One region of the Bacillus sp. TCT6 genome, then DNA from elsewhere that is predicted to be linked to it. Evidence: riboswitches for the same ligand, from Rfam matches in the RefSeq annotation. Region 1 holds a riboswitch; each other region holds the start of a gene.
The links. Region 1 has a riboswitch for S-adenosylmethionine ahead of mmuP (S-methylmethionine permease). Riboswitches for the same ligand answer to the same signal wherever they lie in the genome.
Positions count from the first base shown of each region.

Region 2: linked by a shared signal. The riboswitch ahead of AC0ONG_RS23780 (methionine ABC transporter ATP-binding protein) and the one ahead of mmuP (S-methylmethionine permease) in region 1 are both predicted to bind S-adenosylmethionine.
Region 3: linked by a shared signal. The riboswitch ahead of AC0ONG_RS14940 (hypothetical protein) and the one ahead of mmuP (S-methylmethionine permease) in region 1 are both predicted to bind S-adenosylmethionine.

Region 1 is NZ_JBVYHX010000002.1:133,914-137,059, forward strand. It holds gene AC0ONG_RS27595 (transglycosylase domain-containing protein) at 1-259, opposite strand, end outside; partial or broken gene AC0ONG_RS27600 (IS4 family transposase) at 657-848, shown strand; partial or broken gene AC0ONG_RS27605 (IS4 family transposase) at 818-1,068, opposite strand; SAM riboswitch class I at 1,412-1,519, shown strand; gene mmuP (S-methylmethionine permease) at 1,603-3,012, shown strand; gene mmuM (homocysteine S-methyltransferase) at 2,987-3,146, shown strand, end outside.
Region 2 is NZ_JBVYHX010000001.1:4,608,885-4,612,030, reverse strand. It holds gene AC0ONG_RS23795 (toprim domain-containing protein) at 1-234, shown strand, start outside; gene AC0ONG_RS23790 (thioredoxin family protein) at 238-546, shown strand; gene AC0ONG_RS23785 (hypothetical protein) at 699-1,043, shown strand; SAM riboswitch class I at 1,169-1,276, shown strand; gene AC0ONG_RS23780 (methionine ABC transporter ATP-binding protein) at 1,457-2,482, shown strand; gene AC0ONG_RS23775 (methionine ABC transporter permease) at 2,475-3,140, shown strand.
Region 3 is NZ_JBVYHX010000001.1:2,930,152-2,933,297, forward strand. It holds gene AC0ONG_RS14925 (hypothetical protein) at 20-373, opposite strand; gene AC0ONG_RS14930 (NAD(P)H-dependent oxidoreductase) at 370-945, opposite strand; gene AC0ONG_RS14935 (SWIM zinc finger family protein) at 969-1,358, opposite strand; gene AC0ONG_RS14940 (hypothetical protein) at 1,622-1,879, opposite strand; SAM riboswitch class I at 1,980-2,078, opposite strand; gene AC0ONG_RS14945 (hypothetical protein) at 2,210-2,401, shown strand; gene AC0ONG_RS14950 (YwiC-like family protein) at 2,432-3,146, opposite strand, start outside.

The DNA.
Region 1 (3,146 bases):
TCAATTTCCCATCTTTATCATAAATTTTTGAGGATAACGGATTAACAAGTTTTGCTTTCTCGAGTTTTGGCGCATCCTTGATCATAACGAAAAAAGTAGCAACCCCTGCGACTAACCCCACAATACCAAGTAATAAAAAACTAACTAAAAACTTACGAAAAAATGATGTTTTACCTTTTGCATTTTGTTTCTTAGCAGTAGGCTGTTTTTTCTTTTTAACTTGTCGTCGCTCCTCTCGAAAACGATAATTTTCTGACATGCTACTTTCTCCTGCCTTTCAATTCTCCTGTTGATTTACTTAAAATTATTGAAGTCACTTTAAGAAATATATTCATATTTAATAAGTGTACTAAATAGACAATTTAAGTAATAAATTTGTTCCACTTTAAGATGAGGAAGAAATTTTAACTTATCTGATAACGAAACAGAAAAGGTAATAGTGGCACAACAAAAAAATGGAATTTCATAGAAAATCCATTTTTAGCTTGATAATAATGGGGTCTCGCTACAAATCCGCCAACTTAAGGATTTAGACTATTCTTGAAGTTAAAAGCACGTTACTATTCACTTATGTTAATGAGAAAAGGTGACGTGCTTTTTATAAATATTTATCAAAACAAGAGTTGTCTTTATTTGCTAAAGAGTTATATCAATATATGTCTCCCACTACACTTAATCAATTAGCTATAGAAGCAGGCGGAATGAAATGAAAACGCAAGTGCCATGGGCATCATTTTTTATATTTGTGTATATGGTTAAATCAACAAATCGCTACTACCTCTATTACTCAACTTTGTAGTCAATTAGAAACTTCAACAAGAATTTTATTAAGTCCCTCAGGGCTAAGCCCTGCCGCTGCATGAAGCCCACTCATAATCGAACCAAGGAATCACTTGCCGCCCGTTGACTAATCCAAATGAAAATAGCAGCTAATTCTGATCCAGAAAACTTAAGTCTTCGCCTTATAAATCCTATTTCTCTTGCAAGTTCTTCTAAGAATACAGGTGTAACATATCGTTGTAATTATTCTGCAAATGGTAATAATTCATCTTGAATCGAGAGATTCATAAGAAAACATCATCCTTTCTAATTTAGCTTGTTTAGAAAAGGTAACGTTTTTTTGATATTTGAGGGTATTAAAATCACCTGAGTTGATGGTTATGTATGGTGACCCCATAACCAAAGAAGTAAGAAGATATTTAGAAGTGCATTAAATTTTGAGGAAGTGCTTGTGAACCGTATCATAAATAAATCAGGTTTTGTATGTTCGATTTTTAAATAATACCCGAGAAGGAGTGGGTTGCAGTTATAGTAATACTCTATTTTTGGTATTTCTATAATAGATATTTTTTTAAAAAACAGAATTATCTTGACAGTTATTAAATGGATTGATAAGGTTATAAAAAAATATTTCTTATCCAGAGAGGTGGAGGGACTGGCCTTATGAAACCTCAGCAACAGGTCTGCTTAAGTAGACACTGTGCTAATTCCAGCGGGTGATAATCCTGATAGATGAGAGCTTCCGTTTTTATTTGTCAGTAGCGCCCTCTTTTTTAGAGTGCGCTTTTGTTTTTTCTGGATAGTAACTAAAGGAGATTAGAAATGGAGAACAAAAATGGGCAAGAATTTCAAAGGAAAATGCAAGCACGTCATTTAGTCATGCTATCACTTGGTGGAGTGATTGGAACTGGCTTATTCTTAAGCTCGGGTTACACTATTCAACAAGCTGGACCGTTTGGAACAATTCTATCCTATCTGATTGGTGCGCTAGTGGTTTATCTAGTTATGCTATGTTTAGGCGAGCTTTCCGTACATATGCCTGAAACGGGCGCATTTCATAGTTATGCAGTTAAATACATTGGACCGGGTACAGGGTATACAGTAGCCTGGTTGTATTGGTTAACTTGGACTGTTGCTTTAGGTTCTGAATTTACAGCCGCAGGATTACTTATGAAGCGATGGTTTCCATCGGTTAATATTTGGGTATGGAGTGCTCTTTTTGCCATTTTGATCTTTGTATTAAATATCCTGACTGTTAAATTTTTCGCCGAATCCGAATTTTGGTTTTCATCGATAAAGGTTATAGCTATTGCGATTTTTATTGTTTTAGGAGTAGCGGCAATGCTAGGTTTTCTCCCAATGACTTATTCAAAAGCAGCACCATTCTTTTCTAATTTTACAAGTGGAGGTTTATTTCCTCATGGTGCTACGGCCATTATGATGACCATGCTTGCGGTTAATTTTTCTTTTTCGGGAACAGAATTAATAGGCATTGCAGCTGGAGAAACAGCGAACCCGGAAAAAATGATACCGAAGGCCATTCGAACTACTCTGTGGAGATTGATCATCTTTTTTGTAGGAACGATTGTTGTTTTATCTGCGTTATTGCCTATTTCCGATGCAGGGGTATTAGAGAGCCCTTTTGTTGCAGTTCTAGAACGAATTGGGGTGCCATATTCAGCTGACATAATGAATTTCGTTATCTTAACAGCCATTTTATCTGCGGCAAACTCAGGCCTTTATGCCTCTTCTAGAATGCTTTGGTCGCTTGCTAATAAGAATACGATATCCCCGATTTTTGGGAAAATGACGAAGCAAGGTGTTCCAATCAACGCCGTCATTTTCAGTATGATGGGTGGAGCTTTGGCTTTGCTCTCAAGTATTGTGGCACCAGATACTGTCTATATCGTACTTGTTTCCATTTCCGGTCTAGCAGTAGTTATAGTTTGGATGAGTATTAGCGCTTCCCAGTTCCTATTTCGCAGACAATTTTTGAAAGAAGGAAATTCTGAAAAGGACTTGATTTATCGCACACCACTATATCCATTAGTACCAATTGCTTCTTTTATCCTTTGTCTGGCATCGTGTATTGGAATTGCATTCGATCCAACACAGAGAATTGCCTTATATTGCGGCATACCGTTTATTTTGTTTTGCTATGGAAGTTATTATCTAACAAAAAATCTAAAAAAGAGGGGTGTAGATTATGTCGAACAAAATCAACCCAATTGATGCTATTTTATCCCAACATTCCATTATGCTTCTTGACGGAGCATTAGCTACTGAATTGGAGGCGCATGGATGTAATTTGGACGATCCCCTTTGGTCGGCACGTGTGTTACTAGAAAATCCGGAACTAATTTATC
Region 2 (3,146 bases), on a different contig from region 1:
TTATCGAAAATGGATGAGCTCGTTGATCAGTTTTTTGATAAGGAAGTGTATGTGCTAGTAGATGCTGATGATGCTGGAGAAAAGTTAAGGAAACAATTTCGAAAAGAATTTCCGCAAGCCGAGCATATCTATATTGATCGCTCATACCGAGAAGTGGCAACTGCGCCATCTACACACTTAGCAAATGTATTATGGGGAGCCGACATTGACGTTTATACAGAATATTTACGGTAAGGAATGATAGAAGTGATTGATTGGACAGGAGCCGAAGCTACATCCCTAATAGAGAACGAAGAAAAAACAGTGTTATATGTATATACTCCAATGTGTGGAACATGCCAATTAGCAAAAAAGATGTTAACAGTCGTTGAGATGACAATTGAAGAGTTGAAAATTGGGATGTTAGATTTAAATTATGCTCCACATTTAGCAAAAGAGTATGGGATTGAAAGTGTACCTTGTTTACTTGTTTTTGAAAATGGGACACTGATGAAGAAGATATACGCATTTCATTCGGTTGAATATTTATATACGGAATTAAAGTAGGCGGCAAAATTTTTGCCGCCTCGACATATTTCTTGGGAAATATGTCGAGATGCAGGATGGATACAGTATTTGTCGAGCGAAAATAACAGGATTGCTCTTTAGTGAGAGGGAATGGTATGTAATAGAAAGTGATATGAAGGATGTGATTTAGGGTGAGATTATATTCTTTGCTTCAATCATTTGTAAATTACGCTAATGGTCAATATCATTTAGAGCCGCTTTTAAGACGAGAGGAAAAAACTGTTAATTTCCGTTTGGGAGATGAAAGTTGTTCGTTACAAATTTCAAGAGATTATATAGAGCTGGTACATGAGGAAAGAGGAACGGAACAAATCATTTGCTTAGACGAAAAGGATATAGAACAATTGGTTAATGGAAATGTACGATTGCAAATGTTAATGAACGATGGACGTGTACAATATTCGGGAACGTATCGAACGATGCTATTAGTCGAATCGATGTTTCATATATGTAAACCGATGTCAGTAGGTGCTTAAAATTCTGAAGGTTCATTTTTTGCGAAAATTTCTGTTGACATGGTGTTTGGATATTGATACAATTCAATTCATAAAATATAGACAATTTCATAAATTACAAATCAGACGAAAATTGAATCTGATTTCTCTTATCAAGAGAGGTGGAGGGACTGTGCCCTGTGAAGCCCGGCAACCGTCAACTTATGTTGAAATGGTGCCAATTCCTGCAAAGCAAATGCTTTGAGAGATGAGAGAGAGGGATAATGTTGTTATATACGCACATAAACCTTTCTGCTTCTCTAAAGCAGAAAGGTTTTTTTATTGTTTGAATGTGGAGGACATTCAAACAATAAAAGTAGTGATAACGGTGGACTACACGCATTAAACATAAAAAATTGCGGAGTCGACCTAAACAAAAAAAGGGGTGATACATCATGATTCTATTAGAGAATGTAAAGAAAATATATAAAGCAAAAAGCGGTGATGTCACTGCTGTAGATAACGCCAATTTAAAAATAGAAAAAGGCGAAATATTTGGTGTTATCGGATATAGCGGCGCTGGGAAAAGTTCTTTAATCAGATTGTTTAATCAGTTAGAAAAACCGACTTCTGGCCAAATTACAATTGCGAATCGTGTTATATCAACAATTACAGGAAGTGAACTTCGTAAGGCAAGGCAAGAAATCGGAATGATTTTTCAACACTTCAACTTACTTTGGTCACGAACTGTACGTGAAAATATTGAGTTTCCACTTGAAATTGCAGGTGTTGATAAAACGAAGAGAAGAAAACGTGTTGATGAATTAATTCATCTTGTCGGATTAGAAGGAAGAGGAGACGCGTACCCATCTCAGCTGAGCGGGGGACAAAAACAACGCGTTGGGATTGCAAGAGCATTAGCTAACAACCCACAAGTACTTTTATGTGATGAAGCAACGTCGGCTCTTGATCCAGAAACGACAGATCAAATTTTGGATTTACTATTAGACATCAATAAGCGCCTTGGTTTAACAATTGTACTCATTACACATGAGATGCACGTAATTCGAAAGATTTGTAATCGAGTGGCGGTAATGGAGAGAGGAAAGATTGTAGAAACGGGTCCAGTACTTGATGTATTCCGTAATCCGAAGCAAGATATTACGAAACGATTTGTACAGCAGTTAACAGATTCTGAAGATACAAATGAAATGATTGAAAGTTTAATTGAAAAATATCCAGATGGAAAAGTAATTCGTTTGCAGTTTATTGGTGAGGCTGTAGAAAGACCAGTGCTTCAACGATTGATGCAACGCAGTGATATAGAAGTTAGCATTTTGCAAGGAAATATCGCACAAACGAATAACGGTTCTTACGGTAGTTTAGTTGTTCATTTAAATGGTGAGGAAACAGCGATCCAGCAAGCAATAGAAGGAATTCATCAAGATCAAGTAGAGCTGGAGGTGATTGCACATGGATAAGTTACTCGCAAATGTTGATTGGAATCAAATGTTAGAAGCAACGGGTGAAACGTTATATATGACGGCAATCGCAGCTCTTGCGACATTTGTTTTAGGACTAATTTTAGGATTGTTACTCTTCATGACAGCAAAAGATAATTTATGGGAAAACAAATCAATTAATACGGTGATTGGAGCATTCGTAAATATATTCCGTTCTATACCGTTCATCATTTTAATTATTTTATTAATCCCATTCACAAAGATTCTTCTTGGAACAATTCTTGGAGCAAGTGCAGCGCTGCCGGCTTTAATTATTGGAGCGGCACCATTCTACGCGAGAATGGTTGAAATCGCACTTCGCGAAATTGATAAAGGTGTAATTGAAGCTTCAAAAGCAATGGGAGCAAAAACAAGCACAATTATTTTGAAAGTGTTAATTCCAGAATCGTTACCAGCATTAGTATCTGGTATTACGGTTACGACAATTGCTTTAGTAGGATATACAGCAATGGCGGGAGTTGTTGGTGCTGGTGGCCTTGGAACACTTGCTTACTTAGAAGGATTCCAAAGAGGAAATAACGATGTAACAATCGTTGCGACAATTTGTGTGTTACTAGTTGTATTTTTAATTCAGTGGATTGGTGATAGTTTAACGACTCGAATAGATAAACGATAATAAAAA
Region 3 (3,146 bases), on a different contig from region 1:
AGTTTTTTTACATAATAAATCATTTATTTCCCATGCAATTTATAACTGTATTCCACTCTACGTCCTTAAGATGTAATGCCTCAAACGCAAAAAAATCTTCACACACTTTTTCAATTAGATATGGATTTTCCCTCAAAAAATTCCACTGTAATACTTTAGGAAGAAAATGCATTTCATATTCTTTACTTCCCCGTACTACCTCATCAACTTCTCTTTCACAAATTCCTCTTATCAAGTAGTCATTTCTTAACTCAATTTGAATTTGTTGAAATGTATCGCTGCATTTTTTCAATTGAAGTAAACGCGTAACATACTTCCGAAAAAGTTCGCCATCATACTGAACACAGTTTATAATACGGTCGACTTCATTCATAATGTACGAGCCTTTTCTTCTATTTGTAATAACCATTTTTCACGCTTTGATACTTTACTCGTTTTCACAGATTGAAACACTGACCGTTTTATATCGCGAATGCCACAAAAACGTAAAACACCTCTCTTCATCATAATCCAATCTGCTGATCGATATAACAATGCGACGTACCATAGAGGCGAGTCTAACGTATTAATAACCCACGCTTTTTTCCCTTGCAATAATCCTTTCGGCAGAACCCCTTCATATTTATAAGCAAATCCAGCTACGAAAATACGATCGATAAATCCTTTTAAAATTGCTGGCATCCCCCACCACCATATTGGATAGATGAATAAAAGTGTATCTGCTTCTTCTACTAACGTTCTGTACCGAGCTGTTTCTTCTTCATTTACTAAATCACGTCTTTTCTTCTCTTCATGAAATACGAGGACTGGATCAAATTGTTCTTTGTATAAATCAAGTACGGTAACTGAATGATTTGTTTCCTGTAGTCCTTTTTGCACATGATTTAAAATCGCCGCGTTAAAACTTGAAGGATTAGGATGAGCGTATACAATTAGTACATTCACTACATAACAACTCCCTCTATAAGTTAAAGTTTCCCCTTCTTTAACAACTTCTCTACAATTTGCACGTTTTTCGAACTTTGTAATAAACGGTTTAATACAGTAAGTAACTCTTCCTTTTCTAAATCTTTCAGTTTCTCTTTAACTGCACTCTCACCAGTGCCTTGAATATCATAAACAACTGCCGCCATACGTTTACAATAATTTTCATAGGGACACTCACAGTTACTTTCTGAAAAATCTTTGAGGTCGATAACGACTTCATAATTTCCTGCATTACCATTCACAAAAGCAAATACTTTATTATCATGTACTTCAACATCTTCTACATGTCCATCTTCATAATATTCATATCCTCTATCAATAATATATTTCGGAATATGCCTATATAGTTCTTTTATTAAATAAGCATACATAACAACACCTCTTCCTTTAATTCCCTTTTGACTTCTAGAGCCCCTGCATGTTATTCTAATAACTGTCAAATAGCAAGTCTATATGACAAAATGACTGACACCTATTCGGCGAAGGTGTCTCTTTTCATTTGCAGCCGATATGAATTGCCTCTTTCAGGCACATTCAATTTTTGACACTACACACTCAACACCATTCCCTGTATCAGGCTGCTTTAGCAGTCTTTTACTCTACATACTCCGTTATTTTAAGAAAAAAAGAGAGCTTAGCTCCCTTTTCTCGCCTTATACAATACCCCTTTTTCAGCATAGAGATATTCATCAGCTAATGTAATTTTCCCATCCAGTTTTAGTTCGTCTAATAATCTTGATAAATAAAATTGATGCAACATCTTTTTCGTGAATTTTCCTTCATGATGCGAAACGATATGTTCTTGAATATCTAATAATGATATCGGCTTATCTTGCTCTATCATATATTCATAAACTGTACTACGCAGTTTTACGTATTTTTCGAGTGTCACAGTAATGCGCAACCCCTTTCTTCTTAATATAAATTTTCGTAATCGGTTTTTTTGCAATAAAAAAACCTCTCCGATAAGAAGAAGTTACGTATATATCTTCGTCTTATCTCCCAGAACAAATATGTTCTGCTGGAATTAGCACCTGCATCGCGGTTGCTGGGTTTCATCGGGCCAGTCCCTCCACCTCTCTGGATAAGAAAATATTCACTTAATTCTTACTATACGTAATTCCACTTTAATTGTCAAACAAATATAATAAATATAACAAATTATATTTTCTTCCTTACTGTTCATACTACCCATATACGAACATGCAAGGAGGATTATGAAATGCATCAAAATGCTCGCGGATATGTACAAGATTCTTTTCAATCATTACAAGAAGCTAAAAATTGTTTAGAAGAAGCGCTCGAAACAGTTGAAAAAGATTTTAATCGCGCTCGTATTGAACAATCACTTTATGCTGTTGAACAAGCTATTCAACGTTGCGAGTACACCGTTCACATTTTAGAAAAAGATTAAAAACTTCCCATCTATTGATGGGAAGTTTTTTCAAATGGCATACTTCATAATTATTGCCGTTATGATTAAAAAATATACAGAATTAGCAATTTCTAAAATTCCTACTTTTATAATAGAAATTTTTTTGCCATACAACACAATTGCTCGAATGACACTTGGTATAAAAATAAGAGAACACCACGGATTAATCGCAAATACAATTATCGTTAATAAGATATGATATCCCCAAGATATAAGACGATACTTCGGGTTATTTTTTTCACGAATCATCGTTTTCACATAGAACGTACTACCTAAAAAGTATAAAAATGAAATAAGTGCAATGAATAAAGCTGTATGATCGATTTGCTTCATTGAAAAGTAATAACTAATTAACCCACCGATACAAAACACAATGATTGCACAAATATCATTTAATAGTGCTCTTTCATTTTTTTGACGGGCGTAATACATATTCACTATAAATAATGGAATCATTACTATTAAGAATAAAAGAATTCGCCACTCATATAATAAAGAAATCATCCCAAATAGGAACGCAATGCTGAAATAAACAATGGCAGCTTGTAAAAACTCTTTTTTTCGTCTTTGCTTTATGTACGTAAGAAATGGATACGTAGCTAAATAGATAAAAAACCACGCTAAAAACAATGGAATATGATAAATAGTAGGTTTCCCAAGTATGACACTTAATAAAAAAGGAATAACAAGCATGGCCCATGCACCATGTTGCTTCGGAATAACT